DNA from 2 places in the Streptomyces sp. NPDC005866 genome. Region 1 is predicted to be linked to the other one. Evidence: riboswitches for the same ligand, from Rfam matches in the RefSeq annotation. Region 1 holds a riboswitch; the other holds the start of a gene.
The links. Region 1 has a riboswitch for glycine ahead of gcvP (aminomethyl-transferring glycine dehydrogenase). Riboswitches for the same ligand answer to the same signal wherever they lie in the genome.
Positions count from the first base shown of each region.

Region 2: another riboswitch for glycine. It lies ahead of gcvT (glycine cleavage system aminomethyltransferase GcvT); the one in region 1 lies ahead of gcvP (aminomethyl-transferring glycine dehydrogenase).

Region 1 covers NZ_JBEXWP010000036.1:60,124-65,544, forward strand. Annotated here, with positions in the region: gene ABZ396_RS36975 (ABC transporter ATP-binding protein) at 1-643, shown strand, start outside; gene gcvP (aminomethyl-transferring glycine dehydrogenase) at 700-3,585, opposite strand; glycine riboswitch at 3,760-3,854, opposite strand; gene ABZ396_RS36985 (PRC-barrel domain-containing protein) at 3,969-4,349, shown strand; gene ABZ396_RS36990 (DNA polymerase IV) at 4,843-5,421, opposite strand, start outside.
Region 2 covers NZ_JBEXWP010000039.1:48,775-54,195, reverse strand. Annotated here, with positions in the region: gene ABZ396_RS37885 (enhanced serine sensitivity protein SseB) at 1-717, opposite strand, end outside; gene ABZ396_RS37880 (AAA family ATPase) at 787-1,479, opposite strand; glycine riboswitch at 1,635-1,732, shown strand; gene gcvT (glycine cleavage system aminomethyltransferase GcvT) at 1,890-3,017, shown strand; gene gcvH (glycine cleavage system protein GcvH) at 3,144-3,521, shown strand; gene glyA (serine hydroxymethyltransferase) at 3,575-4,837, shown strand; gene ABZ396_RS37860 (L-serine ammonia-lyase) at 4,894-5,421, shown strand, end outside.

The DNA of each region.
Region 1 (5,421 bases):
CGGCCAGGCCCAGCGCGTCGCGCTGGCCCGCGCCCTGGCGACCCGCCCCCGCCTGCTGCTCCTGGACGAGCCCCTCGCGGCCCTCGACGCCCGCACCCGTCTGGACGTACGTTCCCAACTCCGCCGCCACCTCGCCGAGTTCGAGGCCGTTGCCGTACTGGTCACCCACGACCCGCTGGACGCCATGGTGCTGGCCGACCGCCTGGTCGTCATCGAGCGGGGCCGGATCGTCCAGGGGGGCACTCCCGCCGACATCGCCCGCCACCCGCGCACCGACTACATCGCCCACCTGGTCGGCCTCAACCTCTACCGTGGCCGGGCCGAGGGCCACCTGGTCAGGCTGGACGCCGGCCCCGCCATCGCCACCACGGAGGACCTCGCCGGTGACGTGTTCGTCGCGTTCCCGCCCAGCGCGGTCACCCTCTTCCGGGACCGTCCCAGCGGCGCCAGCGCCCGCAACGTCTGGCGCTGCAAGGTCGCCGGCCTGGAGATCCACGGCGACCAGATCCGCGCCGACCTGACCGGCGAACTTCCCCTCGCCGCCGACCTCACCACGGTCGCAACCGCCGAACTGGACCTGCACCCGGGCGCCCCGGTCTGGGCGACGGTCAAGGCGACACAGACCCACGCGTATCCGGCGTAGCGCTACACGCGAGAGGCCCCGCCGAAGCGGGGCCTCTGCCGTATCCGTACCGCGGATCAGTCCTCGTACGCGTCCAACGGCGGGCACGAGCACACCAGGTTCCGGTCACCGAAGGCCTGGTCGATCCGGCGCACCGGCGGCCAGTACTTGTCGGCCGCGGACACCCCGGCCGGGAAGACGGCCTCTTCACGGGAGTACGCGTGCTCCCACTCGCCACCGAGCGCGGCGCCCGTGTGCGGGGCGCCCCGCAGCGGGTTGTCGTCGGCGGGCCACTCCCCCGCCCCAACCTTGTCGATCTCCGCCCGAATGGCGATCATCGCCGCGCAGAACCGGTCCAGCTCACCGAGGTCCTCGGACTCGGTCGGCTCGATCATCAGCGTGCCGGCCACCGGGAAGGACATCGTCGGCGCGTGGAACCCGTAGTCGATGAGCCGCTTGGCGACATCGTCGACGCTCACCCCGGTCGCCTTGGTCAGCGGCCGCAGATCGATGATGCACTCGTGCGCGACCAGCCCGCCGGGGCCGGTGTAGAGCACGGGGTAGTGCGGCTCCAGCCGCTTGGCGATGTAGTTGGCGCTGAGCACGGCCACCTGCGTGGCGCGCTTGAGCCCCTCGCCGCCCATGAGCCGGACGTACGCCCACGAGATCGGCAGGATCCCCGCGGAGCCCCACGGCGCGGCCGAGATCGGCCCGACGCCGGTCTGCGGCCCGGCGGCCGGCTGCAGGGGGTGGTTCGGCAGGTACGGCGCCAGGTGGGCCCGTACGGCCACCGGGCCGACACCCGGCCCACCGCCACCGTGCGGGATGCAGAAGGTCTTGTGCAGGTTGAGGTGCGAGACGTCGCCGCCGAAGTGCCCCGGCTTCGCCACCCCGACCAGGGCGTTGAGGTTGGCTCCGTCGACGTACACCTGGCCGCCGGCCTCGTGCACCTGACCGCAGATGTCCGCGACATGCTCTTCGAACACGCCGTGCGTGGACGGGTAGGTGATCATCAGCACCGCGAGCTCGTCCCGGTGCTGCTCGATCTTCGCCCGCAGGTCCTCGACGTCGATCTCGCCGTCCTCGGCGGTCTTGACGACGACGACCTTCATCCCGGCCATGACGGCGCTCGCGGCGTTGGTGCCGTGCGCGGAGGAGGGGATCAGGCACACGGTCCGCTGCGCGTCACCGTTGGCGCGGTGGTACGCGCGTACGGCGAGCAGCCCGGCCAGCTCACCCTGCGACCCGGCGTTGGGCTGGAGCGACACCTTGTCGTAGCCCGTGACCTCGGCGAGCCGCTCCTCCAGCTCGCGGATGAGCGTCAGGTAGCCCTGCGCCTGCTCGGCGGGCGCGAAGGGGTGCAACTGGCCGAACTCGGGCCAGGTGACCGGCTCCATCTCGGTGGTCGCGTTCAGCTTCATGGTGCAGGAGCCCAGCGGGATCATGCCCCGGTCCAGCGCGTAGTCCCGGTCGGCGAGCCGGCGCAGGTAGCGCAGCATCGCGGTCTCGGAACGGTGCTCGTGGAAGACGGGGTGGCCCAGGTAGCCGTCACCGCGCAGCAGCGCCTCGGGCAGCGTGTCCTCGGCGACCGCGTCCAGCGCCTCGACGTCGCCCTCGACCCCGAACGCCGTCCATACGGAACCCAGCTGGGCCCGCGTGGTGGTCTCGTCGCAGGCCATGGAGACGTGGTCTGCGTCCACCAGCCGCAGGTTGACACCGCTCTGCCGGGCGGCGGCGACGGCCTCGGCGGCCTTGCCGGGCACACGCGCGGTGAGGGTGTCGAAGTAGGCGCCGTGCACGATGTCGACCCCGCCGGCCTTGAGCCCCGCGGCCAGGATGGTGGCGTAGCGGTGCGTCCGCTGGGCGATGGCCTTGAGCCCCTCGGGCCCGTGGTAGACGGCGTACATGCCGGCCATCACGGCGAGCAGCACCTGCGCGGTGCAGATGTTGCTGGTGGCCTTCTCCCGGCGGATGTGCTGTTCACGAGTCTGCAGCGCGAGCCGGTAGGCCTTGTGTCCGTCGGCGTCCACGGACACGCCCACGAGCCGGCCGGGCAGGCTGCGTGCGAACTTCTCACGCACCGCCATGTAGCCCGCGTGCGGCCCGCCGAAGCCCATCGGCACACCGAACCGCTGGGTGGTACCGACGGCGATGTCGGCGCCCAGCTCACCCGGCGAGGTCAGCAGTGTCAGCGCAAGCAGATCGGCGGCGACGGTGACGAGCGCGCCCAGCTCGTGCGCCTGCTCGACGAGCGGCTTGATGTCGCGTACGGCACCGGAGGCGCCGGGGTACTGGATGAGCACCCCGTTGATCTCACGCGAGGCGAGGTCCGCCGGGATACCGTCACCTAGGTCGGCGACCACGACCTCCACACCCGTCGGCTCGGCACGCGTCCGGATCACGGCGACGGTCTGCGGCAGCGCGTCCGCGTCGACGACGAAGACGCCCTTCTTGTTCCTGCCCATACGCAGCGACAGGGCCATGGCCTCGGCGGCGGCCGTGCCCTCGTCGAGCAGCGAGGCACCGGAGGTAGGCAGCCCGGTGAGGTCGGCGACCATCGTCTGGAAGTTCAGCAGCGCTTCCAGCCGCCCCTGGGAGATCTCCGGCTGGTACGGCGTGTAAGCGGTGTACCAGGCCGGGTTCTCCATCACGTTGCGCAGGATGACGGGCGGCGTGAAGGTACCGTAGTAGCCCAGCCCGATCATCGAGTCGAGCACCTGGTTCCGGTCGGCCAGCGACCGCAGCTCGGCCAGCACCTCGGCCTCGGTGCGCGCGCCCGGCAGTGCCAGGGTGTCGGCGTTCTTGATCACGTCCGGCACGGCGGCGGCCGTCAGCTCGTCGAGCGAGCCGTAGCCGACCTGGGCAAGCATCTTGGCCCGGGCCTCATGATCGGGCCCGATATGGCGCTGCTCGAACGGGATTCCCAGTTCAAGCTCGGAGAGCGGAACACGCTGGGCGGTCATTGCGGAGGCCTCCTGGTCTGACGCGACCTTCGAGGGGTACCCCGGCACGGGCACCCCGACGGCCTCCCCCTCTGTCATTTCAACCTGAGAGCTTCGCCGGACGCCCAGGGGATCCGGCTTTCACCGTCGGTGAGAGCGGTCGCCGTCGACGCCCGCCCTGCTTTCCAGAGTGACCTCGTCCGTGCGGTACGTGAGCCTGAGAGATTCCGGGGAGGATTTGCTCCTTCGGCGCCTCCGGTTTGCCCGGAGGACTCTCCCGCACGGGGTCAGCAGCCGCTTGCCAGCCTACCAGCGAGGGCAACGCAGGGGCCTTCGAGTGGCCGCCTCCTTGAATGTGCTCTTTTGTAGTGCTTACGGATGAGTTGCGACCAAGTGGAGGGCCCGTGCTGACCGACATCGATCCGCGCAACCTGATCGGCCGCAAGGCGTTCGACCGCAACGGCACGAAGATCGGCACGATCGACGAGGTCTACCTCGACGACGCGACCGGCGTGCCGGAGTGGGCGGCCATACGCACCGGCCTGTTCTCCCGGGACGCCTTCGTGCCCCTGGAGCCCAGCGAACTGGTCGAGGGCACCCTCCAGGTCCCCTTCGACCGCGCCCTGATCAAAGACGCCCCCGACTTCGGAGTAGGCCGCCACCTGTCCCCGGAGCAGGAACTCCAGCTCTACCACCACTACGGCCTGGACACGACCGCCCCACCACCCGACCACCCGGACCACGACTTCGGCAAACTGGCGGGGACGGAGGACGCGGGGGCGTGATGGCCGACGCAGTCGACTGCGGCTGCGCGAGATCTGATCGCGCAGCCCCGCACCCCTTGCGGACCGCTTTGCCCGCCGGCCGCCCCTCCCCAGCCACGGGCGCTCGCGCCGGCCATCTCAACCGCGGAAGCGTCCCGCGCCGGCCATCTCAGCCGCGCGAGCGTCCGTATCAGCCACCTCCAGCCGCGGAAGCATTCACGCCAGCCACCTCCACCCGCGAGCGTCCGTACCAGCCACCTCAGCCGCGCGAGCGTCCGTACCAGCCACCTCAGCCGCGGAAGCATTCACGCCAGCCACCTCAGCCGCGCGAGCGTCCGTGCCGGCCGTCTCAACCGCGCGAGCGTCCGTACCAGCCACATCCAGCCGCGGAAGCATTCACGCCGGCCATCTCCAGCCGCGGGCAATCGTGCCGCTGGGGCAGCACGGGTGGGCGCGGGCGGCACCCTGCCAGCGCCGGTAAGCCACCCCACCCCCGCCCAGCCCCCACTCCGGGTCACGCACCACCTCCGTCCACTGAAATCCCCGCCACCAGCGGCAGCGGCTCCGCCGGCTCCAACTCGGGATCGTCCACCCGGAACGTCCGCACCCGCCCCGGCTCCAAGGACAACGGCGTCTCGAACCGCACCGTCACCCGCCCCAGCCCACTCCCCTGCACCCACCCGTGCCCATACTCGGCATGCCGGACATCCCGCCCCGCGGGCCACCTCCGCTCGGCGACCACCTCCTGTTCGGCGACCGGCTCGGCGGCGTCCTCCTCCGCAAGGGCCTCCGCCTCCTCCCCCGCCGCCTGCGCGAACAGGTCCTCCTGTGTGTAATCGGCGAGCCCCGACACCCCCACGCCCAGCAGCCGCACACCCCCCGTCGTGTCCACCGAGTCCAGCAGCCGCGCGGCCGCCTCCCGCACCACCGCCGGATCATCGGTCGGCCCCCTGAGCGTCTCCGACCGAGTGAGCGTCGAGAAGTCGTACCGCCGTACCTTCAGCACGATGGTCCGCCCCGACAGCCCGGCCCCCCGCAGCCTCCGCACGCACCGGTCGGCCAGCCGCTGCACCTCCATCCCCACCCGCATCCG
Region 2 (5,421 bases), on a different contig from region 1:
CAGGACCAGGTTCACCGGCCACTTCACCGGGACCCTGCCGAGGGCCTTGCCCAGCGCCTCCAGGGGCAGCGCCCTGATGTCGCCCTCCCACTGGGAGAGTTCGACGCCCACGAACATCACCGGGTCCGCCGTCTCGATCGCGGCCAGGCAGCGGCGGGCCGTGGCGACCACACCGATCTGCGCGAACTCGGCGGAGGCCGCGGCCAGGAAGTCCATCGGGTCGTCCTGCCAGTCCGGCTCGAAGAGGCGCACCCGGCCGCCCGAGCCAGGGCCGTCCAGTTCGGAGTGGCCGGACCTGCACAGCTCGGCGACCGCCTCCGGCGGCAGCGGGACGCCCACCACTCCCCCGGGGTTCACGGCGATGCCGACCTGCGGGGGCAGGCCGCGGGCGAACTCGACGGCCGGGGCGATCGTGTACGACAGATGGGCGCCGACGACCTGACGGAACTGCTCCTCGGAGCTGAAGACCGGGACGTACACCTGGCCCTCGATCTCCGTGGTGGGCAGGTCCAGCGGACCGCTGTGCGGGCCGCCGCCCTCCGGCAGCGGGATCCACAGGAGACTCCGGCCCAGTACCTCAAGGAGCCGGCCCGCCGCCGCGGGGACGCCGAGGGAGGCCGACAGGACCTCCTCCAGCTCGTTGCCGGGCCATCCCCCGTGCGGGTGGGGGTGCGCCTGTGCCGGGAAGTCCGCGGGAATGTCCGCCGGGAAGTCCATCTGCCTACCGCCTGCTGGAAACCGCTGCTGTTGAGGCTGAAAAGGCTAGCGGGTGACTGTGACAAAGCCTCATCCCGTGAGCCGCTCCGCCTTCTCGAAGGCGATCCGGCACAGCACGTCCGCCGCGTCCCGGTCGAGGAGCACCGCCGAGCCGACGCCCTGCGGCACCGCACCCTTCTCCACCGCGCGCACCAGGCGGGCGGCGGCGTGGCGGTGGCGCAGGAAGGCGTACCGGGAGACGCCCCGGCCGCGCTCGCGCTGGCCGTCCAGTGCCGTGCCGGGCGTGACGTCCAGGAGCAGCAGGTGCAAGGTGCCGCCGCGGCGGCGGGCCTCGCGGGCCAGCCAGTCGCGCACCCAGGCCTGGGTGCCGCAGTCGTGCACGACCACGCCCTCGCCGGTGCGCAGCGCGCGGCGCAGTCCGGCGTAGTGGGCGAGGCGGACCAGCGGGCGGTAGAGGGCGTACGGCAGGAAGCGGGCCAGCCGGGCGTCCCAGCGGTCGCGGGTGTCCTGGGAGTCGACCCTTATGCCCTGGACGGTGCGGTGCATCAGGGTGGACTTGCCGCTGCCGGGCAGACCGGTGACCACGACCAGGTCACGGGGGCCGAAGAGCAGACCGTGCGGGCTGTGGCCGGCCCGGTCGCGCAGATCGCGGACGACCGGCGCTGGGCGCTCGCCGCACCGCTCGCGGGCCGGGGCCGTCGGCTGCTCGGGCAGGGCGATGCCCGTCGTCGTCGCGTATGCCGTGGTCCTTGTCACCGTGATCGTCCTCCCTGGGGTTCAGGAAAGTTTCTCCCCACTTAACGTAAAGAGAAGGTAATGCACGATGTCTCGCGGTAGCGTCCGCTCCCCGCCACAGCCCTGTTACAAAGCTCCGCCCGGCATGCAATGATGAGCCCGCCAACTGCATACCGGCCGCTTGAATCCGCGCGGGAGAGTCCCCGGCAGTCTTCGCCGGGGCGCCGAAGGAGCAAGTCCCTCCCTTGAATCTCTCAGGCCCCCTTACCGCGCGGGCGAGGCACATCTGAAAAGCGGGCCGCTGTGTCAGTGGCTCCACCCAAGGTGCAAGCCGTGATCACTCGGTGGTCAGGGCGAACCTCTCAGGTTCCGATGACAGATGGGGAGGACAGACCTCGCCTGTCATGCCCTTGGGACCTTTGGGAGACGACCGACCGATGAGCAGTACCGATTCCGCTGGACTCCGCCGTACCGCGCTCGATGCCCGGCATCGCTCGCTCGGCGCGACCATGACCGACTTCGCCGGCTGGGACATGCCCCTGCGCTACGGATCCGAGCGCGACGAGCATGTCGCCGTACGGTCCAGGGCCGGGCTCTTCGACCTCTCCCACATGGGCGAGCTCACCGTGACCGGCACCCAGGCCGCCGCCCTGCTGAACTACGCCCTGGTCGGCAACATCGCCTCCGTCGGCGTCGGGCGCGCCCGCTACACCATGATCTGCAGGGCCGACGGCGGCATCCTCGACGACCTGATCGTCTACCGGCTGGCCGACACCGAGTACATGGTCGTGGCCAATGCCTCCAACGCCCAGGTGGTCCTCGGCGCGCTGACGGAGCGTTCCGCCGGGTTCGACGCCGAGGTACGCGACGACCGGGACGCCTACGCGCTGATCGCCGTCCAGGGACCCGAGTCCCCCGGGATCCTGAAGTCGCTGACCGACGCCGACCTGGACGGCCTGAAGTACTACGCCGGGCTGCCCGGCACCGTCGCCGGGGTCCCGGCGCTGATCGCGCGCACCGGCTACACCGGCGAGGACGGCTTCGAGCTGTTCGTGAAGCCGGAGCACGCGGTGGAGCTGTGGCAGGCGCTGACCGGGGCGGGCGAGCCGGTGGGGCTGGTCCCGTGCGGGCTGTCCTGCCGGGACACCCTGCGTCTGGAGGCCGGCATGCCGCTCTACGGGCATGAGCTGACCACCTCGCTCACCCCCTTCGACGCCGGGCTCGGCCGGGTGGTGAAGTTCGAGAAGGAGGGCGACTTCGTGGGACGCGAGGCGCTCCAGGAGGCCGCCGACCGTGCCGCCGCCCGGCCGCCGCGGGTGCTCGTCGGCCTGGTCGCCGAGGGCCGCCGGGTGCCGCGCGCCGGGTACCCGGTGGTCGCCGGCGGCGAGGTGATCGGCGAGGTCACCTCCGGTGCCCCCTCCCCCACGCTGGGCAGGCCGATCGCCATGGCGTACGTCGACGCGGCGCACTCGGCGCCGGGCACGGCGGGCGTCGGCGTGGACATCCGGGGCAGCCACGAACCGTACGAGGTCGTGGCGCTGCCGTTCTACAAGCGCCAGAAGTAGACCCACAATCAGACCCGGAATCGGACACTGAGCGCGGTGCGCGCGTGACCCTGCGCACCGCGCTCACGCCCCCTTCCAGCAGTCCTCTTTCACCAGCACTTCCCCGCGTACAGGAGAATTCAGGCCATGAGCAACCCCCAGCAGCTGCGTTACAGCAAGGAGCACGAGTGGCTGTCGGCCGCCGCGGACGGCGTCTCGACGGTCGGCATCACGGAGCACGCGGCCAACGCGCTCGGTGATGTCGTCTTCGTCCAGCTCCCGGAGGTCGGCGACACGGTGACCGCGGGCGAGTCCTGCGGCGAACTGGAGTCGACCAAGTCGGTGTCCGACCTGTACTCGCCGGTCACGGGTGAGGTCACCGAGGTCAACGAGGACGTCTCGAACGACCCGTCCCTGGTGAACTCGGCCCCCTTCGAAGGCGGCTGGCTGTTCAAGGTGCGCGTCGCGGACGAGCCGGCCGACCTGCTCTCCGCCGACGAGTACACCGCCTTCACCGCCGGCTGAGAGCCGTGGAGATACCGGCCGCAGAGACATCGGCTTAGGAGTCGTAGAAACAGATGTCCGTTCTGAACACCCCCCTGCACGAGCTCGACCCGGAGGTCGCCGCCGCGGTCGACGCCGAGCTGGAGCGCCAGCAGTCCACCCTGGAGATGATCGCCTCGGAGAACTTCGCTCCGGTCGCGGTCATGGAGGCGCAGGGCTCGGTACTCACCAACAAGTACGCCGAGGGCTACCCGGGCCGCCGCTACTACGGCGGCTGCGAGCACGTCGACGTCACCGAGCAGATCGCCATCGACCGGGTGAAGGAGCTGTTCGGCGCCGAGTACGCCAACGTGCAGCCGCACTCCGGTGCCTCCGCCAACCAGGCGGCCCTGTTCGCGCTGGCCCAGCCCGGCGACACCATCCTGGGTCTCGACCTGGCCCACGGCGGCCACCTGACCCACGGCATGCGCCTGAACTTCTCCGGCAAGCAGTTCGACGTCGTGGCCTACCACGTCGACGACTCCGGTCTCGTCGACATGGCCGAGGTGGAGCGGCTCGCCAAGGAGCACCGGCCGAAGGTGATCATCGCCGGCTGGTCGGCGTACCCGCGCCAGCTGGACTTCGCGGAGTTCCGGCGGATCGCCGACGAGGTCGAGGCGTACCTGTGGGTCGACATGGCCCACTTCGCCGGCCTGGTCGCGGCGGGCCTGCACGAGAACCCGGTGCCGTACGCCGATGTGGTCACCTCCACCACGCACAAGACGCTGGGCGGCCCCCGCGGCGGGATCATCCTCGCCAAGAAGGACTTCGCGAAGAAGCTGAACTCGTCCGTCTTCCCGGGCTTCCAGGGCGGTCCCCTGGAGCATGTGATCGCGGCGAAGGCGGTCTCCTTCAAGGTCGCGGCCTCGGAGGACTTCAAGGAGCGCCAGCGTCGTACGGTGGAGGGCGCGCGCATCCTCGCTGAGCGGCTCACCGCGCCCGACGCCCGCGAGGCCGGCGTGAACGTCCTGTCCGGAGGTACGGACGTCCACCTGATCCTCGTCGACCTGCGCGAGTCCGAGCTGGACGGGCAGCAGGCCGAGGACCGCCTCCACGAGGTCGGCATCACGGTCAACCGGAACGCCGTCCCGAACGACCCGCGACCGCCGATGGTCACCTCGGGTCTGCGGATCGGCACCCCGGCGCTGGCCACGCGCGGCTTCACGGCCGAGGACTTCACCGAGGTCGCGGACGTGATCGCCGAGACGCTGAAGCCGTTGTACGACGCGGGAACGCTGAAGGCCCGGGTCAAGGCCCTGACCGACAAGCACCCGCTGTACCCCGGCCTGAACAAGTAGTTCCCCGGTGGGGGCACCCGACGGCGTGTGCCCCCACCCTCCTAGGAGGAGTTCCCGTGGCCATCTCGGTCTTCGACCTGTTCTCGATCGGCATCGGCCCGTCGAGCTCCCACACCGTCGGGCCGATGCGCGCGGCCGGCCTGTTCGCACGACGCCTGCGCAACGAGGGGCTGCTGGAGTCCGTCGCGTCGATACGCTCCGAGCTGTACGGGTCGCTCGGTGCGACCGGCCACGGCCACGGCACCCCGAAGGCGGTGCTGCTCGGTCTGGAGGGCGCCTCGCCGCGCACGGTCGACGTGGAGACGGCGGACGACCGGGTCGAGGCGATCAAGGCCACGAAGCGCCTGTCGCTCCTTGGCGAGCACGAGATCGCGTTCTCCTTCGACGACGACCTGAAACTGCACCGCCGCAAAGCGCTCCCGTACCACGCGAACGGCATGACCCTCTGGGCGTACGACGCGTCCGGGGCGGAGCTGCTGAACAGGACGTACTACTCGGTCGGCGGCGGGTTCGTCGTCGACGAGGAGGCGGTCGGCGCCGACCGCATCAAGCTGGACGACACGGTCCTGAAGTACCCCTTCCGC